2 regions of the Streptomyces sp. NBC_00316 genome follow, and region 2 is predicted to be linked to the other one. Evidence: riboswitches for the same ligand, from Rfam matches in the RefSeq annotation. Region 2 holds a riboswitch; the other holds the start of a gene.
What was found. Region 2 has a riboswitch for glycine ahead of gcvT (glycine cleavage system aminomethyltransferase GcvT). Riboswitches for the same ligand answer to the same signal wherever they lie in the genome.

Region 1 (14,424 bases), 4.4 Mb from region 2:
GCTCAGCCAGATCGACGCCCGCATTCCCCGCGCGCACGTCCTCCACCGTGATCTGGCCACGCCGTGGGCGGTCAAGGGGCTGGTCATGAGGCGCGTGGTGGAGGCCGCAGGAGATCGCGATGTCGACACCACCGACGGTGTACGGGTCGTCGAGGCGGACGGGCGCTGGGTGATGGTGCTGCCGGACCCGGCGGAGGCCGTCACCCATCTGTGGGCGGAAGGTCCCGACGACGCCTCGGCGCAGGCGCTTCTCGACGAGTGGGCGGAGGTCGTGGAGAGCGCCGGTCACTGACGTTCCCCGGGTGCGCCGGGAGGTGCGGTACCGCGCCTCCCGGCGCTTGGGTGGGGCCATTCGGCGGTAGCAGGTGCAACGTGCGACGATGTGCGGCATGTCGCAGCAGCCCCCCGATCGGAGTATTGCTTCAGCATCCGCGCGCCCCGACGCGTCCATGTCGCTGCTGACCAATGTGATGCACCACAGCCTGGACGAGGGGTACGCCGAGGCCACCGCGCGCCGCAGGGCCGACGGGAGCGCGGGGATGCCGCGCACGGTGAAAGCGAAACTGGGCCTCGCGGCGGGTCTTGTGCTGGCTGCGCTCGTCGTCACCCTAGGCGCCGCGGAGGCACGTGTCTCGGCGCCCGTCCTCGCCAAGGAACGCGAAGAGCTCATCGACCGTATCGATGGCGAGACATCGGCGGCCGACACCCTCGAGTCACAGGTCGACCGGCTCCGGGACGATGTGAGCGAGCGTCAGCGTAAAGCGTTGGAAAAGCATGGCGGGGACCAGGGCGAGCTGGTGGCGCTGCTCTCCGGGGCGACGGCCGTGCAGGGGCCGGGTGTGAAGCTCGTCATCGATGACGCGAGGGAGTCCGATCAGGGCGGTGGCGGGCCGCGGGAGACCACCGGCTTCGCCGATACGGGGCGGGTGCGCGACCGCGACCTGCAACGGGTCGTCAACGGCCTCTGGCAGTCCGGGGCGGAAGCCATCGCCATCAACGGGCAGCGGCTGACCGCCCTGTCGGCGATCCGTGCCGCCGGCGACGCCATACTGGTCGACAACAGACCGCTCGTGCCGCCGTACACGGTGCTTGCGGTGGGGAACGGGAAGCGGCTCAGTACCGCGTTTCAAGGCAGTGCCGACGGCCTGTATCTGCAGGCGCTGAAGGACACGTTCTCGATCCGGACCAGCATCTCGGTCCAGGATCAGGTGCGCCTTCCGGCTGCGCCGAGCCTGATCGTACGAACAGCAGAGCCGAAGGCCGCAGACACCGGCGGTGGTGCGGCAGACACAGGGAAGGGCACATCGTGATCGCCGTACTGGGCCTCGTCGTGGGAGTCGTGGTGGGACTGTTGGTCCGGCCCGAGGTGCCGGCGGTGGTCGAGCCCTATCTTCCGATCGCTGTCGTGGCTGCGCTCGACGCGGTCTTCGGCGGTCTGCGGGCCATGCTCGACGGCATCTTCGTGGACAAGGTGTTCGTGGTGTCGTTCCTGTCGAACGTCGTCGTGGCCGCACTCATCGTGTTCCTGGGCGACAAGCTGGGCGTCGGCGCGCAGCTCTCCACGGGTGTGGTGGTCGTGCTCGGCATCCGGATCTTCTCCAACGCCGCGGCGATCCGCCGGCACGTCTTCCGGGCCTGAAGCCGATGAGCGACGAAGAACTCCCCCGTGACGAGGAGCGCGCCGGCGAGCAGCGGGCCGATGCCCCCAAGGAGCTCACCGGGCGCCAGCGGCTGATCGCCGGAGTCTGGCCGCCCCGGGTGACCCGGGCTCAACTCATCGTGGCGCTGCTGCTGTTCGTGCTCGGCCTGGGGCTGGCGATCCAGGTGCGGTCGAACAGCGACAACAGCGCACTGCGCGGCGCGCGCCAGGAGGATCTGGTCCGCATCCTCGATGAACTCGACGACCGTACGCAGCGTCTTGAGGATGAGAAGCAGCGTCTGGACGATCAGCGCACGGAGCTCGAGAACAGCTCGGACCAGGCCGAGGAGGCCCGTAAGCAGACGGTGGAGAAGGAGAGGCAGCTCGGCATTCTCGCCGGGACCGTGGCGGCACACGGGCCCGGGATCACGCTGACGATCAACGACCCGGGCGACGGGGTGGAGGCGGACATGCTGCTCGACGCCCTCCAGGAGCTGCGTGCGGCGGGCGCGGAGGCGATCGAGGTCAACGGCGTGAGGGTGGTCGCCAACACGTACTTCTCCGGTGATGGCGGCCACATCAAGGTCGACGACCGGTCCATCTCCGCACCGTACGTCTTCAAGGTCATCGGCAAGCCGCAGGATCTGGAGCCGGCGCTGAACATTCCCGGCGGCGTCGTGCAGACACTGGAGAAGGAGCAGGCCACTGTGCATGTGGCACAGGCGGACGACATCGTCGTGAACGCCTTGCGACCGGCGAAGCGGCCTGACTACGCTCGGTCGTCACCCCAGTGAGGCCGCCGGGTACGGGGGTCGGAGGACACAGGTACGAGGTTGCGGGGGGTCGCCGCATCGTATTGGTGAGGCGTGGTGGAAACTGTCGAGTGACTGGGGACGTTGTGAAGATGTCCGGGTCGGCAGGTGTGTTCATTCAGGGTTCGTCCTGCCCCACGGGCGGGTCTATTTCGGTCAAGGGGAATCGCCCGTGAAGTTGTTTGCGAAGTTGTTCGGCAAGAGCGCCCGCGACGAGGCTGCGCGCCATCGCGCACCGCGCCATGGCCAGGCCGATGAGCAGGGCACGGAGCGCCCGCTCTTCCGCGATGAGGTGGCGGGTGCGGGTGGTGACATTCCGGGTGGTTCCGGCGCGTCGTCTGTTGACCCTGCCGGTGCGGGCCGCATAGGTTTCGGAGATCCATCAACCTCGAGTGCGGGTGGAGGGTTTGCGTCCATGCCGGTCTGTACGAGGTGCGGCCATCGCAACGCCGAGGCCAGTCGTTTCTGCTCCAACTGCGGTGCGCCGCTGAGGGGTGGGGCTCCGTCCGAGCGTCCCTCTGAGACGACCTCCACCATCTCCATCTCCGGACTCGAGGCGTACGAGGCGGAGGCGACGGGGCAGACGTCCGTGCCGTCCCTCTCTCCCGAGGCCCAGGCCGCGGTCGACGCCCTGCCGCTCGGCTCGGCGCTGCTGGTGGTGCGCCGCGGCCCCAACTCCGGCAGCCGCTTCCTGCTGGACAGCGAGCTGACCACGGCCGGCCGCCATCCGCAGAGCGACATCTTCCTCGACGACGTGACGGTCTCGCGCCGGCACGTGGAGTTCCGCCGGAACGCCGACGGCAGCTTCACGGTCGGGGACGTCGGCAGCCTCAACGGCACCTACGTCAATCGTGAGCGCATCGACTCCGTCACGCTGTCCAACGGCGACGAAGTGCAGATCGGGAAGTACCGGCTGGTCTTCTACGCAAGCCAGCGAGGCATCTGACCCGTCAGGGAAGGTCCATGCTGAGAACACCGACGGGCGGTGCCGGTCACGGCACCGCCACCGCCGACGACCGTGCGCTGAGCATCGGCGCGGTGCTCCTGCAGCTGCGGGACGAGTTTCCCGAAGTCACCATCTCCAAGATTCGCTTCCTGGAGGCGGAGGGGCTCGTCGAGCCGCAGCGGACGCCTTCCGGATACCGGAAGTTCCGGCCCGACGATGTGGAGCGGCTGGCCCAGGTGCTGCGGATGCAGCGGGACCACTACCTCCCGCTGAAGGTCATCCGTGAGCACCTGGACGCTCTCGCCCGCGGCGAGCAGATCTCCCTGCCGTCCCCGGGCGGGCAGCGGGACCTCCCCGACGGTTCCTGGGATGCCGAGCCGGGACGCGCCACTGCTGCGCGGATCGGCCGTGCCGAGCTGCTGGCGGCCGCCGAGGTCACCGAGAGTGACCTCGAGGAGTGGGAGTCGTATGGCCTCGTCGCTCCGACGGCGGACGGCGGATACGACGCCGAGACCGTGACCGTGGCCAAACTTGTGGCGGATCTGGGGCGATTCGGTCTGGAACCGCGTCATCTGCGGGCCATGAGAGGGGCCGCGGAGCGTGAGGCCGGGCTGATCGAACAGGTGGTGGCGCCTCTGCGCCGACACCGGAATCCGCAGACCAGAGCACATGCGGAGGCCACGGCGAAGGAGCTTGCGGAGCTCTCCGTACGGCTTCATTCGGCGCTTGTGCAGACGGCTCTGCGGATCAGACTCCACTGATCACGGAGGAGCCCGACTACCCAAACCTGCCGAGCACGTCCTAGGGTTGCTGTGTGAACGAGCTCGACGTTGTGGGTGTCCGGGTGGAAATGCCCTCCAACCAACCGATCGTGCTCCTGCGTGAAGTGGGAGGCGACCGGTACCTCCCCATTTGGATCGGTCCTGGCGAGGCGACCGCGATCGCCTTCGCGCAGCAGGGCATGGCTCCGGCCAGGCCGCTGACCCATGATCTCTTCAAGGATGTGCTCGAGGCCCTCGGCCAGGAGCTCACCGAGGTCCGCATCACGGACCTCCGCGAAGGGGTCTTCTACGCGGAGCTGGTCTTCGCCGGCGGGGTCGAGGTGAGCGCGCGTCCGTCGGACGCCATAGCGCTCGCGCTGCGCACCGGCACGCCGATCTACGGCAGTGACGGGGTGCTCGACGACGCCGGTATCGCCATCCCGGACGAGCAGGAGGATGAGGTCGAGAAGTTCCGGGAGTTCCTCGACCAGATCTCGCCGGAGGACTTCGGTACCAACAGTCAGTGACCGTCCTGCGGGGTAGCCGTCAGCGCATCCGACAAGCCTTTCCCGGGAAGGAGACACGGGAAACCACTCTCAGGGTGATTATCACTCGGCGTGCCGAGTGTGGCGATCGTTGACGCACCCCGGGTGACTGCCTACCTTCGAGATGGCAGGTCAAGGACGGAGGTCGGCGTGAGAAGCAGCGGCGACGGTACGGCAGCAGGTGGGCCGTATCGGCAGCACGGAAGTACAGCCGGCCACACCATCAGGCAACCGGTTCAGCCGGCGGCCCTGGTAGGCGACGGGGCGGCGGCCGACGACATCGGCTACCGCGGGCCGACGGCGTGCGCGGCAGCAGGGATCACTTATCGGCAGCTCGACTACTGGGCGCGCACGGGGCTCGTGGAGCCGAGCGTGCGCCCGGCCTACGGCTCGGGCACACAGCGCCTCTACAGCTTCAGGGACGTCGTCCTGCTGAAGATCGTGAAGCGCTTCCTCGACACGGGCGTCGCCCTGCAGAACATCCGCACCACGGTCCAGCATCTGCGGGCCCGGGGATTCAGGGATCTTGAGCGGATGACGCTCATGAGTGACGGTGCGACCGTCTACGAATGCTCCTCGCCCGACGAGGTCGTGGATCTGCTCCAGGGGGGCCAGGGGGTCTTCGGTATCGCGGTCGGGGTGGTCTGGCACGATGTCGACGCCGCACTGTCGCAGCTGCACGGCGAGCGGGTCGACACCGGCGAGACGCTGATCGGCAACAATCCCACCGACGAACTCGCACGGCGGCGCAACCGCGCCGTCTGACGGGGGCGGATCCGGAGCGCGGCGATTGTCAGTGGTGTAGGGCAGCATCGATTGATGTGAGAGCCGCGCCCACCATCCTGCATCTCGACATGGATGCCTTCTACGCCTCTGCGGAGCAGGCGGCGAAGCCGAGTCTGCGCGGCAAGCCCGTGGTGGTGGGCGGGCTGGGGCCGCGCGGGGTCGTCGCCACCGCGTCGTACGAGGCGAGGCGCTTCGGGGTGCACTCGGCGATGCCGACAGCCCAGGCCAGGCGGCTGGCGCCCCATGCCGCCTATCTGGTGCCTCACTTCACCCTGTACCGGACGGTCAGCGACCAGGTGATGCACCTGCTCGGGCAGCTCTCGCCCCTGGTGGAGCCGCTCAGCCTGGACGAGGCCTTCGTCGACCTGGAGGCCGGCGGGGTGGCGGACGACACCGCGTCCGCGCAGGCCATCGGTGAGCAGTTGCGCGAAGCGATCAGAGCGGTCACCGGACTCACCGGCTCGGTGGGCCTCGCGGGCTCCAAGATGCTGGCGAAAATCGCCTCCGAGGAGGCGAAGCCGAACGGGCTGCTGCTGATCGAGCCGGGCACCGAGCGCGAACTGCTCGCGCCGATGTCGGTACGGATCCTGCCCGGTGTCGGACCGGCCACCGGGGACCATCTGCGGCGCGCTGGGATGACCACGGTCAATGACCTGGCCGTGGCGGGCGAGGCGGAGCTCGTGAGACTGCTCGGGAAGGCCCACGGCGTCGCCCTGCACCGGATGGCCCTCGGGTACGACAACCGGCCCGTCGTCGCGGAGCGCGACGCGAAGTCGGTCTCGGTCGAGGACACCTTCGACGTGGACCTGCACGACCGGGTCCGGGTCAGGACGGAGGTCGAGCGCCTGGCCGACCGGTGTGTACAGCGGCTGCGGGGAGCGGAGCGGTCGGGACGGACCGTGGTGCTGAAGGTCCGCAGGTACGACTTCTCGACGCTCACGCGGTCCGAGACGCTGCGGGGCCCCACGGACGACCCCGCGGTGGTCAGAGAGGCCGCTGCGCGGCTTCTGGAGGCCGTGGACACGACCGGAGGCGTACGGCTCCTCGGGGTGGGTGTCACGGGGCTCGCCGACTACACCCAGGAAGATCTCTTCGCGCAGGCGGCCGGTGAGCGTGCCGCGCCCGAGGACCCGGCCCGCGAGGACCCGGGCGCGGGCGCGGCCGACCGCGGGGAGGCCCCGGCGGACGGTGCACAGGAGCAGGTGACCGCCGAGCAGCTCGCGGCCCGGCGGTGGCCCGCCGGGCACGACGTACGCCATGACACCTTCGGCCACGGGTGGGTACAGGGCAGCGGAGTGGGCCGGGTGACGGTGCGGTTCGAAGAACCCGAGTCGCCGCCCGGCCGGGTGCGCACGTTCCGTGTCGACGATCCGGAGCTGCAGCCCGCCGACCCGCTGCCGCTGGTGCGCGACCCCGTGGACTACTCGTCCTGGCCGGCCAGCCTGCCGAAGTCGCGGTCCGGCGCCGGCTCCTCGGGCGGCGAGTCCAGACCGTAGTGCCGGTAGAGCTGCAGCTCCTGCTCCGGTGAGAGATGGCGGCCGACTCCGAAGTCGGGCGCGTCCTTGATCAGGGCACGGTCGAAGGGGATGCGCAGCGAGTTCTCGACGAATTCGCTCGGCTCCAGCGGGACGAAGGCATCCCTGCTGAACAGCCCGGTGCGCACGGCGGCCCACTCGGGTACACCGGTCGCATCGTCGAGATACACCTCGTCGACGGTGCCGATCTTGGTGCCTGCGCGGTCGAACGCCTTGCGGCCGATCAGGCTGCGCGGATCGATGTCGGTCTGCACGGTCCCTCCTTGGTCGCGGCTACTCCACAGCCACTACGAAAGTGCAGATCCGGGGTATCGGCCACTCGAGAACTCGAACACGAACCCCGCTGGTAGGCTGGCTATGGCTGATGACCCCGTGCGGGAGAGTCCACCGGAGCACATCCGGCAGGCGCCGAAGGAGCAAATCCTCCCCGGAATCTCTCAGGCCCCCGTACCGCATGGACGAGGTCACTCTGGAAAGCAGGGCGGGTTTCGTGGCGGCAGATGCCGGGACGGTTCCCTTCCTCACCGACGGTGAAAGCCGGTACGCCACTGGGCGGGCCGGTGAAGCTCTCAGGTTGAGATGACAGAGGGGGAGGCCGTCAGGGCACCCGCGCCGCGGTGCCCCTCGCAGGTCGTGACAGACCAGGAGGCCTCCACCATGACCCCCCGTCGCACTCCGCTCTCCCAGCTGGAGCAGGGCATCCCCTTCGAAGAGCGCCACATCGGACCCGATGCCGAGGCGCAGGCGAAGATGCTCGCCCAGGTCGGTTACGGCTCGCTCGACGACCTGACCGCGGCCGCAGTGCCGGATGTCATCAAGAGCGCCGAGGCGCTGCAGCTGCCGGCGGCCCGCACCGAGGCCGAGGTCCTGGCCGAGCTGCGCTCCCTCGCGGACCGCAACCAGGTCCTCGCCCCGATGATCGGACTCGGCTACTACGGCACGTTCACCCCGCCGGTGATCCTGCGCAACGTCATGGAGAACCCCGCCTGGTACACGGCCTACACGCCGTACCAGCCGGAGATCTCGCAGGGCCGCCTCGAGGCCCTCCTCAACTTCCAGACGATGGTTGCCGAGCTCACCGGGCTGCCCACCTCCGGTGCCTCGCTGCTCGACGAGGGCACCGCGGCCGCGGAGGCCATGGCGCTCGCGCGGCGTGTCGGCAAGGTCAGGAACGGCGTCTTCCTGATCGACGCCGACGCCCTGCCGCAGACCGTCGCCGTGATCCGGACCCGCGCCGAGCCGACCGGTGTCGAGGTCGTCGTCGCCGACCTCACCGAGGGCATCCCCGCGGAGATCGCCGAGCGCGGTGTCTTCGGCGTGCTGCTGCAGTACCCGGGAGCCTCCGGTGCGGTCCGGGAGATCAAGCCCGTCATCGACCAGGCGCACGAGCTCGGCGCGATCGTCACCGTCGCCGCCGACCTGCTGGCCCTGACCCTGCTCACCTCGCCCGGCGACCTCGGCGCGGACATCGCCGTCGGCACCACGCAGCGCTTCGGTGTGCCGATGGGCTTCGGCGGCCCGCACGCGGGCTTCATGGCCGTACGCGAGAAGTTCGCCCGCAGCCTGCCCGGCCGCCTGGTCGGTGTCTCCGTCGACGCGGACGGCAACAAGGCGTACCGGCTGGCCCTGCAGACCCGCGAGCAGCACATCCGCCGTGAGAAGGCCACCAGCAACATCTGTACCGCTCAGGTGCTGCTCGCCGTCATGGCCGGGATGTACGCCGTCTACCACGGCCCCGACGGGCTGCGGACGATCGCCCGGCGCACGCACCGCTACGCCACGATCCTCGCCGAGGGTCTGCGGGCCGCCGGCGTCGACGTCGAAACGGGCGTCCACTTCGACACGCTCACCGTGCGGGTCCCCGGCAGGGCGGCCGAGGTGGTCGCCGGCGCCCGCGAGCGCGGGGTCAACCTGCGGCTCGTCGACGCCGACGTCGTCTCCCTCGCGTGCGACGAGACCACCACGCGTTCGCAGATCGAGGCCGTCTGGGCCGCCTTCGGCACCGACGGTGACATCGAGGCGCTGGACGCCTCGGCCGCCGACGTGCTGCCCGAGGCCCTGCTGCGCACCGACAACTTCCTCACCCACCCGGTCTTCCACCAGCACCGCTCCGAGACCGCGATGCTGCGCTACCTGCGCAAGCTCGCCGACCGCGACTACGCGCTGGACCGCGGCATGATCCCGCTGGGCTCCTGCACCATGAAGCTGAACGCGACCACGGAGATGGAGTCGATCACCTGGCCCGAGTTCGGTGCGCTGCACCCGTTCGCGCCGGCCGAGCAGGCACAGGGTTTCCTGACGCTCATCCGTGAGCTGGAGGAGCGTCTCGCCGAGGTCACCGGCTACGACGCGGTCTCCATTCAGCCGAACGCCGGCTCGCAGGGCGAGTTCGCCGGCCTGCTGGCCGTGCGCGCCTACCACCGGGCCAACGGTGACGAGCAGCGGACCGTCTGCCTCATCCCGTCCTCCGCGCACGGCACCAACGCCGCGAGCGCGGTGATGGCCGGCATGAAGGTCGTCGTGGTGAAGACCGCCGACGACGGCGAGGTCGACGTCGAGGACCTCCGCGCCAAGATCCAGCAGCACCGCGACGAGCTGGCCGTGCTCATGATCACGTACCCGTCGACGCACGGTGTGTTCGAGGAGCACGTCGCCGACATCTGCGCCGAGGTGCACGACGCCGGCGGTCAGGTGTACGTCGACGGTGCCAACCTCAACGCGCTGGTCGGTCTCGCCAAGCCGGGCCGGTTCGGCGGCGACGTCTCGCACCTGAACCTGCACAAGACCTTCTGCATCCCGCACGGCGGCGGTGGCCCGGGTGTCGGCCCGGTCGGCGTGCGCGCGCACCTCGCGCCCTACCTTCCGAACCACCCGCTGCAGTCCGCCGCCGGCCCCGAGACCGGTGTCGGACCGATCTCGGCCGCTCCGTGGGGCTCGGCCGGCATTCTGCCGATCTCGTGGGCGTACGTACGCCTGATGGGCGGGGAGGGTCTGAAGCGTGCGACGCAGGTCGCCGTACTCGCCGCCAACTACATCGCCAAGCGTCTGGAACCGCACTACCCGATCCTGTACACCGGCCCGGCCGGTCTGGTGGCGCACGAGTGCATCGTGGATCTGCGGCCGATCTCCAAGGAGACCGGTGTCAGCGTCGACGACATCGCCAAGCGTCTGGTCGACTACGGCTTCCACGCGCCGACCATGTCCTTCCCGGTGGCCGGCACGCTGATGATCGAGCCGACCGAGAGCGAGGACCTCGCCGAGCTCGACCGGTTCTGCGACACGATGATCGCCATTCGTGAGGAGATCGAGAAGGTCGCCTCCGGCGAGTGGAGTGCGGACGACAACCCGCTGGGCAACGCCCCGCACACGGCCGCCATGGTCGGCGGTGAGTGGAACCACGGCTACAGCCGCGAGGAGGCTGTCTTCCCGGCCGGCGTCTCGGCCGCCGACAAGTACTGGCCGCCGGTGCGCCGGATCGACGGTGCGTTCGGTGACCGCAACCTCGTCTGCTCCTGCCCGCCGCTGGACGAGTACGACAACTGAACCACCCCTGGGGTGTGACGCGGACATGCGTCGGGGCCGGTGCGGAGATCTTCTCCGGGCCGGCCCCTGTTCGTACGGGCCGCGTCAGGCGGCCTTCATCACCCGGCCGGCGTCCAGCGGACGGTGCGGGGCGATGATCTGTCCGTCCGGGAGCAGCTCACCGGTGTCCTCGAAGAGCAGGACGCCGTTGCACAGCAGACTCCAGCCCTGTTCCGGGTGGTGCGCCATGAGGCGGGCGGCTTCCCGGTCGGCTGAGTCTGCGGACGGGCAGGGTGGCTGGTGCTGGCACATGGATGGGTTCTTTCGCTGCGTTGTAGTGAGTGTCCTGCGGCTTGACGATGTGTTCATGGCCGCCCCCCGTATCAATCGGTCCGGTCCCAGTGTTGCCCCACGGGCGTCAATCCGCAGGGATTTCGCAGCAGCGCTTGTCCTACTCTCATGACGCGTCACCCGGCCGGACGGTTCAACACAACTGCACTGTCCCTTCGGGTGGTTCGGAGTGGCCGGACCGGACTAGTCCGGATGGCCCCGAGTGCCCCTGCGCCGTACTGTGCCCCACCACCGGAAACGGTGGCGGGGCACAGTACGGCGAGCCGGAGGCGGGCTGTGGTCAGGCCGGTGAACCGAGCAGAGGGCCGGAGCGGCCCGGGGTGATGCGCAGGGTCATCACGGGGAGCAGATCGGCGACCCGGTGCGGACGGTGTGCAGCGATGCCCGGTGGTGCGGGGGCCAGCGGCACCAGAAGATCGGTGGGGGCGAGGGCGCCGGCCGACGCGTCGGCCTCGATGTCCTCGTGCAGCCACAGCGTCAGCATGTAGAGCTCAGGGATGGACAGCAGACGCGGCTGGTAGTGCGGCGTCAACGTCTCCGCCTGGCGCAGGGCGAGTTCGGTCGAGGCGATGTACGGGCCCTCGAAGAAGTGCGAGAAGGTCCAGCCGTCCGGGGTGAGCATGGTGTCGGCCGCCGCGACGGCCCGCTCCGAGCTGCGGATCAGGAAGCGCCACCCGGCCAGGCTCGTGCGCGGTGCGACCCCGCTCGGGCCGATCCGGTCCAGCACATGGACGGGGAGCGGGAGTTCGGGGCTCAGCGGTCCCTGGACGGACCGGAGAGCGGGGGTGCGGGCCTCGCGGACTGCGGTGGGTGAACCGAGTGCCGCGAGGACGCTGCGCAGGGCGGGCGCGGGAGCCGGGGGTACATGCAGCGGCATAGTGGGTCGCCTCTCACTTCGGAGACACGGTGATGCGTGGGCTGGGGCAGACGGCGCTGTCGGCGTGCGGGGCCAGAGGGGGCCGGTGACTGGGCCGGTGCGTCAACTCTCTGCCTCGTCCGCGGAGTTTATACGACAGGTGTTCACACGGTGTTTCCGCTAGCCGCCGCAGCTATTGCCGGCAAGGCGGTATCCGGACTTTATTATGCGGAGAATCTGCTGATTCGGCGTGCGTGGCGCAGTTGCTGCCTGGTGTTTTTTCCCGGCCGCGGTCGGCCGAAACACGTCGGCGTTTTCACCACCCGCCTCGCGGCGGAAACTGCGCAGTGCTCCATGCCGTCGGAATGTGCCCCGGGCCGCCGTCCTCAGATTACTCGGTCCGCGCTGTCCGTGGGGGCGTTATCGATCACCTGCCCTGGGCATTATCGACCGTGACGCGAGCGGCCTGGGGCGCGGGCCGCCCACTCGAGGAGGGACGCTTCGATGGGGGAGAAGGTCGTCGCGGGCACCTTTGACCTGTCCGATCGGCAGAGGTACCGGAGGAAGCTCCACCTGTGCCTGGAGGGGCTGGGGAGGCTCCTGGCGGAGCGGAGGTTCGACCGGCCGCGCAATCTGATGGGCATGGAGATCGAGCTGAATCTGGCAGGGGTGGACGGTCTGCCGCGGATGATGAATGCGGAGGTCCTCGAGCGGATCGCGAGCCCTGATTTCCAGACCGAACTCGGGATGTTCAATCTGGAAGTGAACATCGTCCCGCACCGCCTGGACGGACGCGTATTCGATCAACTGGCCGAGGAGCTCAGGACCGGTCTCGGATATGCCCACAGGAAGGCAGGGGAGATCGCTGCCGGAATCGTGATGATCGGAATACTGCCGACCCTCGGCCGTCAGGACCTGGTACGGGCGAACCTCTCGGACGGGGACCGCTACGCACTGTTGAACGATCAAATGGTGGCGGCGCGCGGCGAGGATTTCGCGCTCGATATCGAAGGTGTCGAACGACTGGTCTGTACCTCCACATCGATTACGCCCGAAGCGGCCTGCACCTCCGTCCAGTTGCATCTGCAGGTGACCCCGGCACGGTTCGCGGACGTGTGGAACGCGGCCCAGGCCGTCGCCGCCGTCCAGATAGCCCTCGGAGCCAACTCACCCTTCCTGTTCGGCAGGGAGCTGTGGCGGGAGTCCCGCCCGCCGCTCTTCCAGCAGGCCACCGACACCAGGCCGCCCGAACTGCAGAACCAGGGGGTGCGCCCGAGGACCTGGTTCGGCGAGCGGTGGATCGGCTCGGCCTACGAGCTCTTCGAGGAGAATCTGCGGTACTTCCCCCCGCTGCTGCCGATCTGCGACGAGGAGGACCCGCTGCGGGTCCTCGACGAGGGCGGAATACCGGGGCTCCAGGAGCTCGTGCTGCACAACGGGACGGTGTATCGCTGGAACCGGCCGGTGTACGGGCTGGCCGACGGTGTACCCCATCTCCGGGTCGAGAACCGCGTCCTGCCCGCCGGCCCCACCGTCACCGATGTGATCGCCAACGCCGCGTTCTACTACGGTCTCGTACGGGCACTCGCGGAACAGCCCCGTCCGGTGTGGACCAGGCTGCCGTTCGCCGCCGCGGCCGAGAACTTCGAAACCGCCTGCCGCAGGGGCATCGACGCCCAGCTGATCTGGCCCCGCCCGGGGCGGGCGGGCGGGCTGACCCGGGTGCCGGCCGTCGAGCTCGTGCGGGACGAACTGCTGCCGCTCGCCGCGGCGGGGCTCGATGCCTGGAACATCGAGCCCGCGGACCGCGACCACTACCTGGCGGTCATCGAGGAGCGCTGCAAGCGCCGGGTGAACGGCGCGTCCTGGCAGGCGGACACGTATCACTGCGGGCTGGACGCCGGGCTCGGACGGGAAGCGGCGCTCGCGGCGACCACGCGCCGGTACGCCGAGCTGATGCACAGTGGCGAGCCGGTGCACACCTGGCCGGTGGGCTTCCCGGACGGTTCCTGAGGGCTGTCCCGCAGTTCCTGGCGTGCGTACGACGGCAGCTGCGGCACCTCGGCGCGTTGCCGGAACGCCCGAATGCGCCCCGTATGAGGGAGCCCATCCGCCTTGGAGTGCACCACATCCGATGCGCGCGCGCTGATCCATCAGGGATGACGGGACGGCCGTCAGGCCGGCGTCGTCACTGTCCCGGGCCGCCGTTCGTCGCCCTTCCCGGCCGAGCGGCGGCTACTCCTGGGCGTCGAGGCTGCTCTGTCCGGCGGTCATCACGGCCTGGAGAATGACGGCCTGGATGTCGGCAGGGTCGGTGACCTGGTACCCGCCTCCGCCGGTCACCTTGGCTATCTCGTCCACCTCCTCGCGGTCGGCCTCGGGACCGACCGCGATGGCGAGGAGCGGTACCGGGCGCTCCGGGTCGGCGAGCCGCTTGAGCTCCGAGATCAGGCCGCTGCGCGAGATGGAGCGGTAGTCCTGGTTCGAGCCGTCGGTGAGGATCACCACGGCGTTGAACTTGCCCTTCACATAAGTTGCCTGAGCCGCCTTGTAAGCAGCGAGCGTGGTGTCGTACAGGCCCGTCGCACCATTCGGCACAGGCTGGAGCGCGGAGAACGCGGCAGCGAGCTTCTCGCGGTGCGTGCCGCCGCCCTTCACCGGGTCGCCGAGC
Region 2 (14,424 bases):
CTCGGTGGCCTCAGCAGGCTCCGTGACCTCGGCCGACGCGGTGTCCTCCGAAGGCTCCACGGCCTCGGCCGCCACCGCCTTCGTCACGGAAACCACCTTGACCGCCTCCCGCGCCGCGGCCGACACCGTCTCGCCCGGCACCTGGTCCGGCGCGTTCTCCGGGTGGTGGCAGGCCACCTGGTGACCGGTCTTCAACGCGATCAGCGGGGGTTCCTGCGTCTTGCAGACGTCCGTCGCCTTCCAGCACCTCGTGTGGAAGCGGCAGCCGCTCGGCGGCGAGATCGGCGACGGCACATCGCCCTTGAGCAGGATCCGCCCGCTCGCCACGCCGCGCCGCCGCGGGTCCGGCACCGGCACCGCGGACATCAGGGCCTTCGTGTACGGGTGCATGGGCGCCTCGTACAGCGACTTGCGGTCCGTGAGCTCGACGATCTTGCCCAGGTACATGACGGCGATGCGGTCCGAGACATGGCGGATGACCGAGAGGTCGTGCGCGATGATCACGTAGGTGAGCCCGAGCTCGTCCTGGAGGTCATCGAGCAGGTTGACGACCTGCGCCTGGATCGACACGTCCAGCGCCGAGACCGGCTCGTCCGCCACCACCAGCTTCGGCTTGAGCGCGAGTGCGCGGGCGATGCCGATGCGCTGGCGCTGCCCGCCGGAGAACTCGTGCGGATAGCGGTTGTAGTGCTCGGGGTTGAGGCCCACCAGCGAGAGCAGATCCTGGACCGCCTTCTTGACCCCGCCCTCGGGCGTGACGCCCTGGAGCTTGAAGGGCGCACTGACGATCGTGCCGACCGTGTGCCGCGGGTTCAGCGAGGAGTACGGGTCCTGGAAGATCATCTGCACGTCGCGGCGCATCGGCCGCATGGCCGAGACGCCCAGGTGCGTGATGTCCTTGCCCTCGAACTCGATCGTGCCACCGGTCGGTTCGAGCAGCCGGGTGATCAGCCGGCCCATCGTCGACTTGCCGCAGCCGGACTCACCCACGACACCCAGGGTCTCCCCCGGTCGCACGTCGAAGGAGATGCCGTCGACGGCCTTCACCGCAGCGACCTGGCGCTGCAGCAGCCCCTTCTTGATGGGGAAGTGCTTGACCAGGTTGTCGACCTTGAGCAGCGGCTCGGGCGAGCTCGTCGCCTGCGCTGGAATCGCTGCCGCGGCGGCGCTCTTCTCGGTCTTCTCGGTCTTCTCGCTCACAGCTTCGGCGCAATCTCTTCGGTCCAGATCCGGGTCCGGTCCTCCGGCGACATGTGGCAGGCCGCGAAGTGGTTGCCCTCGACCTGCTGCAGCTCCGGGCGCGTGGTCCGGGTGATGCCGCCCTTGGGCACATCCGCGTACGGGCAGCGCGGGTTGAAGGCGCAGCCGGACGGGATGTTGATGAGGCTGGGCGGGGAACCCTTGACCGGGACGAGCCGGTCGGTCTCCTCCTTGTCGATGCGCGGCATCGACGTGAGCAGACCCCAGGTGTACGGGTGCCTGGGCTCGTAGAAGACCTGCTCGGCGGTGCCGTGCTCGACGCAGCGGCCGCCGTACATGACCAGGATGTCGTCGGCCATCTCGGCGACGACGCCCAGGTCGTGGGTGATCATGATGACCGCGGAGCCGAACTCCTTCTGCAGATCGCGGATCAGGTCGAGGATCTGCGCCTGGACGGTCACGTCCAGCGCAGTCGTCGGCTCGTCGGCGATGAGCAGTTCGGGGTTGTTGACCAGCGACATCGCGATCATCGCGCGCTGACGCATACCGCCGGAGAACTCGTGCGGGTAGGAGTCGACACGCTTGGCGGGCTCGGGGATGCCGACCCGGTCGAGCATCTCGACCGCGCGCGCACGCGCCGCCTTCTTGGTCACGTCGTGGTGGTTGCGGTACGCCTCGACGATCTGCGCGCCCACCGTGTAGTACGGGTGCATCGCCGACAGCGGGTCCTGGAAGATCATGGACATCTGCCGGCCGCGCAGCCTGCGCACGTGGTCGTCGCCGGCGCCGATCAGCTCCTCGCCGTCCAGCCAGATCTCACCGCTGATGTCGGGGCGGCTGCGTGCCTGCCCGGAGCGGTGCAGACCCATGATGGCCAGCGAGGTGACCGACTTGCCGGAGCCGGACTCGCCGACGATGCCGAGGGTCTTGCCCTTCTCCAGCTGGAAGGAGAGCCCGTCGACGGACTTGACGATGCCGTCGTCGGTCGGGAAGTGCACCTTCAGGTCGCGCACGGAGAGGAAGGCCTCGGGCCGTGCGCCGCCCTGCTCGGGAACACCGGCCGGACCGGCCGACTGCTCGTCCTGGGTGGGGATGTTGTCGGTCACGTCAGCCTCACACGCGGGTCGACGACCGCGTACAGCAGGTCGACAATCAAGTTGGCCATGACTACGAAGAACGCCGCGATGATGGTGACGCCCATGATGACCGGCAGGTCACCGGAGTTGATCGCGTCGACCGCGGCCTTTCCCATACCGGGCAGACTGAAGGTCGACTCGGTCAGCACCGCGCCGCCGAGCAGGGCGCCCAGGTCCAGACCGAAGACCGTGATGATCGGAGTCAGGGTGGATCGCAGCGCGTGCTTGCGGATGACCACCTGCTCCTTGAGGCCCTTGGCGCGGGCCGTACGGATGTAGTCCTCGCCCAGGATCTCCAGCATGGTGGCGCGGGTGAGCCGGGCGTAGGTGGCCGCGAAGAGGAAGGCCAGCGTGACCCAAGGGAGGATCATGCTGTTCAGCCAGGCCCCCGGATCATCCGTGAGCGGCGCGTAGTTGATCGTCTCCATCCACTCCAGGCTGTAGATGAAGACGGCCGAACACACCAGTCCGGTGAAGTAGATCGGCAGAGAGACACCTGCCAGCGCGGTGATCATCGTGGCCCGGTCGAGCACAGTGCGTCTGCGCAGTGCGGAGATCACTCCGGTGGCGACACCGCCGATCAGCCAGAGCACCGAAGCTCCCGCGGCCAGCGACAGGGTGACCGGGATGCGCTGCTTCAGGTCCGGCCACACCGGCTGCTCGTTCTTGAACGAGTAGCCGAAGCAGGGGGCCGGGCAGTGGGTGATCTGGGAGCCCTGGTCGTAGTCCCGGCCGGCCACGATGCCCTTGAGGAAGAGGCCGTACTGCGTGGTGATGGGCTTGTCGAGGCCCATCTTCGTACGGATGCCCTCGATGGCCGTCTTGTTGGTCTCACGGCCGGCATAGAGGAGTGCGGGATCGCTTCCGGTGATCTTCGGCACCATGAAGAAGATGCCGAAGGTGACCATGGAGACGATCACCAGCATGACGACGACATTGACGAGTCGTCGGAAGAGGTAGACGAGCACTGCAGTCGGCCTGGTCGGCGGGTGGCTGCCGTCCCTTGTGGGGACGACAGCCGCCCGCCTGCGGCCTTCACCTGCCCTTCGAACTAGCGCATGCGAGGTGAAGGACCCGCATGTCCAACTGCTACTTGACGACGCCCATGACCGCGAGGTCGAGACGGCCCATGGACTCGTTGTAGAAGACGTTGGTCAGCCGCGGGTTGCGGTAGACGAGCGCCTTGTCGAAGTTGATCGGGAGATAGAGGGCCTTCTCCATGATCGCCTTGTTGATCTGGGTGTAGAACGGCGCGGCGGCTTCCGGCGACGTCGCGGAGGCGGCCTGGTCGAAGAGACCGTTGACCGTCTTGTCGTTCAGCATCGTGTAGTTGTTGTTGCCGTTCTTCAGGATGAAGGAGCCGTCAACCAGCGGCTGCAGGAAGCCTGCACCCGAGTTGTAGTCGGCGCCCCAGCCCATCACGATGATGCCGTAGCCCTTCTTCTTCACGTTGTCGGGAGCACCGATCACGGAAGCAGAGTTCTTGCCGTCGTACTGGTCGATGGAGGCCTCGATACCGACGGCCTTCAGCGAAGCCTGCAGCGACTCGGCGGTGGCCACCTCGGGCTTGCGGTTGTTGCGGACCGCGATGGTGGTCTTGAAGCCGTTCGGCTTGCCACAGGCCTTCAGGGCCTCCTTGGCCTTGTCGACCTGCGGCTTGCCCTGGGTCAGGCCGAACGGGTCGTAGGACTTGTCCGAACCCGGGATGCCCGGGGGCAGCATGTTGGCGCCGAGGTCACCGCTGGTCGGGCCACCACGGGCGGTCTGCAGCGACTTCGGGTCGGCTGCGTAGATGACCGCCTTGCGGCACTCGATGTTGTCGAACGGCGCGACCGTCTGCGGGAACGCGAAGTACCGGATGTAGCCGCTGAACGGGTCGTCGGCGTTGGCCTTGTACTTGGCGTTCTGCAGGATCTTGATCTTGGCGGCCTGCTGCACACCGGTGCCGTCGACCGCGTAGTCGACGTCGCCCGAAAGCAGACGGGCGTCCATGTCGTCCGGGTTCGAGGTCACGGTGAAGGTGACCTTGTCCGGCAGACCCTTGCGGATCGGGTCGGTCTTCGGGTCCCAGTTGGTGTTCCGGACGAAGATCGTCTCCTTGCCCGGCTTGAAGGACTGGACCTTGTACGGGCCGGTGGCGACCGGGTGGTTCGTGTACTTCGCGCCGTCGTCCTTGGCCGCCGGCACCGGCGAGGAGTCGGCCATCGCCATCAGGTACGAGAAGTCCGAGTTCGGCTTCGCCAGGTTGAAGACGATCGTCTGGTCGTCCGGCGTCTGGACCGACTTCAGACCCAGCTTGTTCGGGTCCTTGTCCTTGTAGGGGCCGGGGTACTTCTGGCCCTGGTCGAGGATGTCGATCAGGTAGGTCGGGCCGCCGGAGAGGACGTCCTGCGCGAAGACGCGCTCGACGCCGTACTTGATGTCCTTCGAGGTGATCGGCGTGCCGTCCTCGAACTTGACGCCGGCCTTCAGCTTGAAGGTGTACGTCTTGCCGCCGTTGCTCAGCGTCGGCAGGGACTCCGCGAGGTCGGGGACCAGCTTGGTGCCGGCCTCACCGGGCTTCGAGTCGTACGCGAGCAGCTGGCGGATGTACATCCGCTGCATGTTCCAGACGAAGCCGTAGTAGGCACGGGCCGGGTCAAGGAAGTCGACGTCCTGAGGGGACATCAGCTTCAGCGTGCCGCCCTTCTTGTCGGACGCGTTGATGACCTTGCCCTTGGTGGCTGCGTCGTAACCGGCACCCTGCGACGAGGAGGACTTGTTGTCGCTGTCCCCTCCGCCACAAGCGGTGGCGGTCAGCGCAACCGCGGCCGCGAGGGCCGTGAGCGCAACTGCCTTCCGTGAGCGATTCACTGTCTTGCAACCTCCGTGATGTGGTGTGGCCCGTGGTACGCAGTCCGCGCCCGACGGTCAATCGAGTGCCAACCGGCTCGCGCCGGAGACCTTTTGGGGGTCGACTCAGCTGCCCTTCGGGTCGAGGGCGTCACGCAGCCCGTCGCCGAAGAGGTTGAATGCCAGAACGGTGATGAAGATCGCGAGTCCGGGGACCACCATGTATGTCGGGTCCGCCTGGTAGGTGTTGATCGCGTCGGAGAGCATCTTGCCCCACGAGGCGGTCGGCGGCTTCACACCCGCACCCAGGAAGCTGAGCGCGGCCTCGCTGAGGATGTTGGTCGGAATGATCAGCGTCGAGTAGACGAGGATCGGCGCGACCAGGTTGGGCAGCAGCTCCTTGAAGAGGATGTAGCCCCGCCCGGCGCCCAGGCTGCGTGCCGCCTCGACGTACTCCCGCTCGCGCAGGGACATCGTCTGCCCCCGGACGATACGGCCGATGTAGGGCCAGCCGAAGAAGCCGATCACCACGATCAGCACGCCCATCCTCACGCCCGTGCCGGTGAGTCCCCAGAGGGAGTCGGGCACCACGGTGACGAGGGCGATGGTGAACAGCAGCTGCGGGAAGGCGAGCAGCAGGTCCATCAGCCGGCTGATGAGTGCGTCGACCCAGCCGCCGAAGAACCCGGCCACCGAACCGAGGATGCTGCCGATGACCACGGAGACCACCGCGGCGAGGAAGGCCACCAGGAGCGAGATACGCGCTCCGTAGACGATGCGGCTGAACACATCGCGGCCGTTGGTGGGTTCGACACCCAGCAGGTAGTCCGAGTTGATCCCGCCGAAGGAGCCCTTGGGGATGCCGAGGTCCGGGTCGAGCAGATCCTCGTGGAAGTCGTTCGGCGGATGGCCGAGGAGACTCACGATCAGCGGTGCGAACACCGCGATCAGGATCAGCAGGATGACGACCACACCACCGGCGAGCGCCACTTTGTCGCGCTTCAGCCGTGTCCAGGCGATACGTCCTGGCGAACGGCCTTCGATGTCCTTGGCCGAAACATCGGCCGTGACATCGACGGTCGCAGTCTCGGCCGCGCTGTCGTGCAGTGGTGCCGTCATCGTTGTGGGGACCCCTCTCGGCTCGACCGACTGTGGCCGGCCCGTGCCCGCCGCTGTAGCGGCTTGTTCACATCACAGGTGCAAGTCGCACGATTGGTGCGGGTGGTACGGAAGAAGCAGGTGGTGCGGGTGGAGCAGATCTACCGGTCCAACCAGAAGCCGCAGGTCGCGCAGGGGACCGAACGCCTCTTGTTCCGGGGAGTCTTCAACGCGCCGCGGATCACCCGCCAGCCCTGGCGGGGAATGGATGCGCAACCGTGATGTGACCTGCCGGATCCGTTATCCGGACGTCGTGATCGCCCCAGCGGACCAAGTCGGCACTCTTCGCCCAGATCGGACAGGTGCCCCAACGGGGTTCATCCCGGCCTCAATTGACGGCCGGCCCGACGGGTCAGCCGTGGGCCGGGGGGTAGCCGTAGCCGACGGCAGGGGCGGGCGCGGCGTGGGCCTCGCGGTCGTAGAACGGGCGGGCGTTGGCGCGCAGCCACATCGCGACCGGGTCGTACTCGTCGGACATCGCGACGGTCGAGACGGGAAGCCCGTCCGGGACCGCGCCGATCGACTGCTGCATCATCGCGCGCACCGCGTCGACGGAGGACTGACTCGTGTCGTAGAGATCGAGACCGATGGCGAGATAGGGGACACCCAGCGCGGGCTGCACCCAGGCGCGGCGCAGGGAACGGACCGCGGGGGTGTGATGGGCGTTCTGCGAGAGCAGTGCGTAGAACTGCGGGATCTCGATGGCCGGTTCGGTGAGCCGGAGCGGTCCGGCGGGCATCCGGTCGAGTCCGGTGGCGATCCGCCGCAGGTCCAGCCAGGGGATGCCGACACCGCCCCCGGGGGCGTGCGGGTTGAGCCAGATGCCCCAGCGGTCGGGGAAGAGGGCGCGGGCGATGTCGACGCCGCCGACCACTTCATGGGCCCGGTTCCAGCCACTGGCCGAGAGTTCCTGGGCGGAGGTCACACAGGGGGCGTAGCCGAGCCCGTCGACCTCCATGTTCCCGTACTGGGCGTCGGGCGATCCGGCCCGGCCGTGCCAGAGCAGCATCCAGACCCGGCCCTGGGCGAGGGCCCGCAGCAGCGCCTCGTACGCGTCGTAGCGCCCGGGCGTCACCTGGCGCAGCATGTGCTCGACCTGTCCGGCCGCCGCGGTGCCTGACGCACTCACCCTGGGTCCCGCCCCTCTTCGATCCACTGTGTCGGCCCGTTGCTCCCGGGGCACGCGGGTGCACCTCGGTGGCCTGGGCCCTGGCCATCAAACCAGCTTAGGCCGCGTCCTTGACACCGACTTGACGCCACGGATTGCCGGTGTCGCACCCCGGCCGCCGGGGTGCGACGGCCGTCGGGGGACCCTGAGCGTGTTGCAGAAGGCTTTAGTGGTCCGCACGCTCGTAGAACGGCCGGATCCTGTCCCGCATCCAGTCGGCGACCGGGTCCTGCGCCACGTCGAGCAGGACCAGGTTGACCGGCCAGGGCGTCTCGACACGGCCGAGGGCGCGGCCCAGGGCGTCCATCGGGGCGTTGCGGCCGGCGCCGTCCCAGGTCGAGAACTCGACTCCTATGAAGAGGACGGGGGCGCCGCCCTCGATGCTGGCCAGCGCCCGGCGGGCGGTGCGCACGACGCCGGTCTCCTGGAATTCGCCGGCCGCGGCGGCGAGGAAGTCGACGGGCTCCTCCTGCCAGTCCGGCTCGTACAGCCGCACCCGGCCGCCGCTGGCCGGTCCGTCCAGCGAGGTGCGTCCGGTGCGGCAGAGCTCGGCGACGGCGGGCGGCGGCAGTGGCATGCCGACGGCGCCGCCCGGGTTCACCGCGATACCGAGCTGCGGGGGCAGTCCGCGGGCGAATTCACGGGCGGGCGCCACGGTGAAGGGCATATGGGCACCCACGCAGCTCAGGAACTGCTGTTCGGAGCTGAAGACGGGGACGTACGCGGCGCCCTCGATCTCCACCGTCGGCAGGTCGAGCGACGGGGCGTCGGGGCCGCCACCGTTGGGGAGCGGCACCCAGAGGTGGCTGCGGCCGAGCACCTCGACGAGCCGGCCGCCCGCCTCCGGGATGCCGAGCGAGGCCCCGAGCACCTCTTCGAGCTCGTTGGCCGGCCATCCGCCTTGCGGATGGACCTGGACCTGTGCCGGAATGTCCACTGCTTCCCCTTCTCACCCCATACCTTGCGGCAGAACAGTAACTCCGGTGCGCCCCCGCGCGCCGGAAGCCCCTACATCCGCGCGAACGTGATCCGGGTCAGCAACCCGGCAGCCTCCCGGTCCAGCAGCACCGCCGAGCAGCAGCCGCGCGGCAGGGTGCCGGCCTCGGTGTCCCGCAGCAGACGGCCGACGGCCCTGCGGTGCCGGGCGAAGGCGTAACCGGAGACTCCGCGGCCGCGCTCGCGCTGGCCCTCCCTCGCCACCTGTGCGGTGACGTCGAGCAGCACAAGGTGCAGAACACGGCCGCGGCGCCGTGCATGACGGGCGAGCCACCTCCGTACCCACGCCTGGGTCCCGCAGTCGTGGACCACCACCGAGTCACCGGAGCGCAGCGCGCGCCACAGTCCCCAGTAGTGGGCGACGCGGACGAGCGGGCGGTAGAGGGCGTACGGGAGTAAGCGGGGCATCCGCCCTGCCCACCGGTCCCGCGTGTCCTGGGAGTCGATGGCCCGTACGGCCACCGTCCGCCGGATGAGTGTCGACTTGCCGCTGCCGGGCAGCCCGGAGACCACCACCACATCGCCCGCGGCGAAGTGCAGGCCGCGCGGGCTGCGCCCGCCGCGCTCGCGCAGATCGCGCACGACGGGTGCGTGCGTGCCGAGCCGTTCCCGGACGGGTGTGCCCGCCTGCGCAGGCATCGCGCCGTGCGCGACCCCCGCGGTCGTCGCGTACCGCTGCAATGTCATCGGCCTCCCCCTGTCGGTCAAGCACACTGCTCACGAAGTGTAAAGAAAAGGCAATGCGAGACAACCGTGCCACCCGTCGTTTCCCCCATGGGGTACCGACGCTCCACTCTTCCGCAATGCGTGCGATGATGACCCGGCCAACTGCATAAAGGCCGCTTGAATCCGCGCGGGAGAGTTCCGGTGACTGTTCGTGCCGGGCGCCGAAGGAGCAAGATCCTCCCTTGAATCTCTCAGGCCCCGTACCGCGTGGATGAGGCAGATCTGAAAAGCGAGCCGCCGTGCGCGTCTCCACCCAAGGTGCAAGCCGTTACCCCTCAGGGGTCTCTCGGCGAACCTCTCAGGTTCCGATGACAGATGGGGAGGGATCGTCCTCGCCGTCATGCCCTGGGAGCCACACCTCATGAGCAACGCCCCCCGTCTCACCGCCCTCGACGCCCTGCACCGCTCGCTGGGCGCGACCATGACCGACTTCGCGGGCTGGGACATGCCGCTGCGGTACGCCAGTGAGCGCGAAGAGCACAACGCGGTGCGCACGAAGGCCGGCCTCTTCGACCTGTCGCACATGGGTGAGATCACGGTCACCGGCCCGCAGGCCGCCGAGTTCCTGAACTACGCACTGGTCGGCAACATCGCCACCGTCGCCGTCGGCCGCGCCCGGTACACGATGATCTGCGCCGAGGACGGCGGCATCCTGGACGACCTGATCGTCTACCGCCTGGGCGGGACCGAGTACATGGTCGTCGCCAACGCCGGCAACGCCCAGATCGTGCTGGACGCGCTGACCGCCCGCGCCGACGGGTTCGACACCGAGGTGCGCGACGACCGCGACGCGTACGCGCTGCTCGCCGTCCAGGGCCCCGAGTCCCCCGCCATCCTGGCCTCGGTCACCGACGCCGACCTGGACGGTCTGAAGTACTACGCGGGCCTGCCCGGCACCGTCGCCGGTGTGCCCGCGCTGATCGCCCGTACCGGCTACACCGGCGAGGACGGCTTCGAACTGTTCGTCGCTCCCGAGCACGCCGAGCAGCTCTGGCAGGCCCTCACCGCGGCAGGCGCCTCCCACGGCCTGGTCCCGTGCGGTCTGTCCTGCCGCGACACGCTGCGGCTGGAGGCCGGCATGCCGCTGTACGGGCACGAGCTGACCACCGAGCTGACGCCGTTCGACGCCGGTCTGGGCCGGGTCGTGAAGTTCGAGAAGGAGGGCGACTTCGTCGGCCGCAAGGCGCTGGAGGCCGCGGCCGAGCGCGCCGAGACCGCCCCGCCGCGCAAGCTGGTCGGTCTGATCGCCAAGGGCCGCCGGGTGCCGCGCGCCGGCTTCTCCGTCGTCGCCGAGGGCCAGGTCATCGGCGAGGTCACCTCCGGTGCCCCGTCCCCCACCCTCGGCAAGCCGATCGCCATCGCGTACGTGGACGCCGCGCACGCCGCGCCCGGCGCCGCGGGCGTCGGAGTGGACATCCGCGGCAGCCACGAGCCGTACGAGGTCGTGTCGCTGCCGTTCTACAAGCGGCAGAAGTGACGTAATCGCGTCTCACCCCCTAAGACCACTGTTCACCAGCACTCCCCCACGTACAGGAGAATTCAGACCATGAGCAACCCCCAGCAGCTGCGTTACAGCAAGGAGCACGAGTGGCTGTCGGCCGTCGAGGACGGTGTCGCCACGATCGGTATCACCGAGTTCGCCGCCAACGCGCTCGGCGACGTCGTCTACGCCCAGCTCCCCGAGGTCGGTGACACGGTCACCGAGGGCGAGACCTGCGGCGAGCTGGAGTCGACCAAGTCCGTGAGCGACCTGTACTCGCCGGTGACCGGCGAGGTCGTCGCCTCCAACCAGGACGTGGTGGACGACCCGGCGCTGGTGAACTCCGCTCCCTTCGAGGGCGGCTGGCTGTTCAAGGTACGCATCACGGAGGAGCCGAAGGACCTGCTCTCCGCTGACGAGTACACCGAGTTCTCCGGCAACTAAAGACCCCAAGGGACCACCAGATGTCGCTTCTCAACTCCTCCCTCCACGAGCTGGACCCGGACGTCGCCGCCGCCGTCGACGCCGAGCTCCACCGTCAGCAGTCCACCCTCGAGATGATCGCCTCGGAGAACTTCGCTCCGGTCGCGGTCATGGAGGCCCAGGGCTCCGTCCTCACCAACAAGTACGCCGAGGGCTACCCGGGCCGCCGCTACTACGGCGGCTGCGAGCACGTCGACGTGGTCGAGCAGATCGCCATCGACCGGATCAAGGCACTGTTCGGCGCCGAGGCCGCGAACGTCCAGCCGCACTCGGGTGCGCAGGCCAACGCCGCCGCGATGTTCGCTCTGCTGAAGCCGGGCGACACGATCATGGGTCTGAACCTGGCCCACGGCGGTCACCTGACCCACGGCATGAAGATCAACTTCTCCGGCAAGCTCTACAACGTGGTCCCGTACCACGTGGATGAGACCGGTGTCGTGGACATGGCCGAGGTCGAGCGTCTCGCCAAGGAGTCCAAGCCGAAGCTGATCGTCGCCGGCTGGTCGGCGTACCCCCGCCAGCTGGACTTCGCCGCCTTCCGCCGCATCGCGGACGAGGTCGGCGCGTACCTGATGGTCGACATGGCGCACTTCGCCGGCCTGGTGGCCGCGGGACTGCACCCCAACCCGGTGCCGCACGCCCACGTCGTCACCACCACCACGCACAAGACCCTCGGCGGTCCGCGCGGTGGCGTGATCCTCTCGACGCAGGAGCTCGCCAAGAAGATCAACTCCGCTGTCTTCCCCGGTCAGCAGGGTGGTCCGCTGGAGCACGTGATCGCGGCCAAGGCGGTCTCGTTCAAGGTCGCGGCGACCGAGGAGTTCAAGGAGCGCCAGCAGCGCACCCTGGACGGCGCCCGCATCCTCGCCGAGCGTCTGGTGCAGCCGGACGTCACCGAGGTCGGCGTCTCCGTCCTCTCCGGCGGCACGGACGTCCACCTGGTCCTCGTCGACCTGCGCAACTCCGAGCTGGACGGCCAGCAGGCCGAGGACCGGCTCCACGAGCTCGGCATCACGGTCAACCGGAACGCCATCCCGAACGACCCGCGGCCGCCGATGGTCACCTCGGGGCTGCGGATCGGCACGCCGGCCCTGGCCACCCGCGGCTTCCAGGCCGAGGACTTCACCGAGGTCGCCGAGATCATCGCGTCGGCACTGAAGCCGTCGTACGACGCCGACGACCTCAAGGCCCGCGTCATCGCGCTGGCCGAGAAGTTCCCGCTGTACCCCGGCCTGAAGTAGTCCGGGTCACTTTTCGTACGTTTGGGGCGGGGCACCACGCACACTGGACAGTGAGCGCGGTGCCCCATCCCTTGTCCCGCTGCTCTTCGGGCCGACCGGTCCGTACCGCACCACCCGGCAGACAACGACGTCTACCAACCCTTAGGAGTCACCCGTGGCCATCTCGGTCTTCGACCTGTTCTCGATCGGCATCGGCCCGTCCAGCTCCCATACGGTCGGCCCGATGCGCGCGGCCCGTATGTTTGCGCGCCGGCTGAAGAACGAGGGCCTGCTCGCCCACACCGCCTCGATACGCGCCGAGCTGTACGGCTCGCTCGGTGCCACCGGACACGGCCACGGCACCCCCAAGGCCGTCCTGCTCGGCCTGGAGGGCGAGTCCCCCCGGACCGTCGACGTCGAGTCCGCCGACGACCGGGTCGCCGAGATCCGCACCTCCGGACGGATCAACCTCCTCGGCGTGCACGAGATCGACTTCGACGCCGACGAGCAGCTGGTCCTGCACCGCCGCAAGGCGCTGCCGTACCACGCCAACGGCATGACGATCTTCGCGTACGACCACGAGGGCGCCCTGCTCCTGGAGAAGACGTACTACTCCGTCGGCGGCGGCTTCGTCGTCGACGAGGACGCGGTCGGCGAGGACCGGATCGTCCTCGACGACACCGTGCTCAAGCACCCCTTCCGCACCGGCGACGAACTGCTGCGGATCTCCCGCGAGACCGGCCTGTCGATCTCCTCGCTGATGCTGGAGAACGAACGCGCCTGGCGCACCGAGGACGAGATCCGCTCCGGTCTGCTCGACATCTGGCGCGTCATGCAGGCGTGCGTGTCGCGCGGCATGTCCCGCGAGGGCATCCTGCCCGGCGGCCTCAAGGTCCGCCGCCGCGCCGCGAACACCGCGCGCCAGCTGCGCGCCGAGGGCGACCCGCAGGCCCATGCGATGGAGTGGATCACCCTCTATGCCATGGCCGTCAACGAGGAGAACGCCGCGGGCGGCCGCGTCGTCACCGCCCCGACCAACGGCGCCGCGGGCATCATCCCGGCCGTGCTGCACTACTACATGAACTTCGCAGCAGGCGGCGCCACCGAGGCCGAGAAGGAGGACGGTGTCGTCCGCTTCCTCCTCGCCGCGGGCGCCATCGGCATGCTGTTCAAGGAGAACGCCTCGATCTCCGGCGCCGAGGTCGGCTGCCAGGGCGAGGTCGGCTCCGCCTGCTCGATGGCCGCCGGCGCCCTCGCCGAGGTGCTCGGCGGCTCCGCCGAGCAGGTCGAGAACGCCGCCGAGATCGGCATGGAGCACAACCTCGGCCTGACCTGCGACCCGGTCGGCGGCCTCGTCCAGATCCCGTGCATCGAGCGCAACGGCATGGCGGCGGTGAAGGCCGTCACCGCGGCGAAGATGGCACTGCGCGGCGACGGCAGCCACAAGGTCTCCCTCGACAAGGTCATCAAGACCATGAAGGAGACGGGCGCGGACATGAGCGTGAAGTACAAGGAGACCGCGCGCGGCGGGCTCGCGGTGAACATCATCGAGTGCTGACGCCGTAGCCCCGGTCAGCGCCTTCGTGTCGTACGGCGCCGGTCGGGGCTCCCGTGCCCGCACATACAGCAGCCCCCGGTCCTTCGTGCCGATCCGGAATCTTCAGTCGTCGCCGACGGTTCCGATATCGATACGTGCCTTGCCGGGGGCCTGGCCAGTTGCCGAGCTGGGGGTCACTCACCCGGTGAACGTCTCCACCGGTGGTGCGGCTCTCAACGGTGCCTGGTGTATTTGCTAGTTTCCTCCCTATTTGTCCGTAGTCAAGAGGGAGGGCGGCAAAGGTTGCCGACGCGGGAGCGGGCGGGCGGTCAAAGAAGTGCACCCCCCGGACGGACAGGCCAGTTCCGGCCCGCCGACCAGCGAAGTCACTCAACCCACAGGTTCACCAACTGCTCATAAGCGAGCAGGCGTTCGCGACGATCAAGCAGTTTCGGTCAGAAACTGCTTCCATCCACTGCGCTCTGGGG

Region 1: linked by a shared signal. The riboswitch ahead of gcvP (aminomethyl-transferring glycine dehydrogenase) and the one ahead of gcvT (glycine cleavage system aminomethyltransferase GcvT) in region 2 are both predicted to bind glycine.

Annotation. Positions count from the first base shown of each region.
Region 1 covers NZ_CP108023.1:7,374,295-7,388,718, forward strand. Annotated here, with positions in the region: gene OG878_RS32795 (mannose-1-phosphate guanyltransferase) at 1-292, shown strand, start outside; gene OG878_RS32800 (DUF881 domain-containing protein) at 390-1,310, shown strand; gene OG878_RS32805 (small basic family protein) at 1,307-1,639, shown strand; gene OG878_RS32810 (DUF881 domain-containing protein) at 1,645-2,433, shown strand; gene OG878_RS32815 (FHA domain-containing protein) at 2,624-3,397, shown strand; gene ftsR (transcriptional regulator FtsR) at 3,415-4,158, shown strand; gene OG878_RS32825 (bifunctional nuclease family protein) at 4,212-4,685, shown strand; gene OG878_RS32830 (MerR family transcriptional regulator) at 4,854-5,468, shown strand; gene OG878_RS32835 (DNA polymerase IV) at 5,525-6,985, shown strand; gene OG878_RS32840 (PRC-barrel domain-containing protein) at 6,910-7,278, opposite strand; glycine riboswitch at 7,390-7,487, shown strand; gene gcvP (aminomethyl-transferring glycine dehydrogenase) at 7,682-10,567, shown strand; gene OG878_RS32850 (DUF5999 family protein) at 10,652-10,858, opposite strand; gene OG878_RS32855 (hypothetical protein) at 11,178-11,774, opposite strand; gene OG878_RS32860 (glutamate-cysteine ligase family protein) at 12,258-13,766, shown strand; gene OG878_RS32865 (substrate-binding domain-containing protein) at 13,989-14,424, opposite strand, start outside.
Region 2 covers NZ_CP108023.1:2,991,881-3,006,304, forward strand. Annotated here, with positions in the region: gene OG878_RS13170 (ABC transporter ATP-binding protein) at 1-1,200, opposite strand, end outside; gene OG878_RS13175 (ABC transporter ATP-binding protein) at 1,197-2,294, opposite strand; gene OG878_RS13180 (ABC transporter permease) at 2,303-3,304, opposite strand; gene OG878_RS13185 (ABC transporter substrate-binding protein) at 3,426-5,189, opposite strand; gene OG878_RS13190 (ABC transporter permease) at 5,295-6,287, opposite strand; gene OG878_RS13195 (hypothetical protein) at 6,366-6,548, shown strand; gene OG878_RS13200 (enhanced serine sensitivity protein SseB C-terminal domain-containing protein) at 6,679-7,455, opposite strand; gene OG878_RS13205 (enhanced serine sensitivity protein SseB) at 7,661-8,431, opposite strand; gene OG878_RS13210 (AAA family ATPase) at 8,503-9,177, opposite strand; glycine riboswitch at 9,335-9,432, shown strand; gene gcvT (glycine cleavage system aminomethyltransferase GcvT) at 9,578-10,693, shown strand; gene gcvH (glycine cleavage system protein GcvH) at 10,763-11,140, shown strand; gene glyA (serine hydroxymethyltransferase) at 11,161-12,420, shown strand; gene OG878_RS13230 (L-serine ammonia-lyase) at 12,575-13,957, shown strand.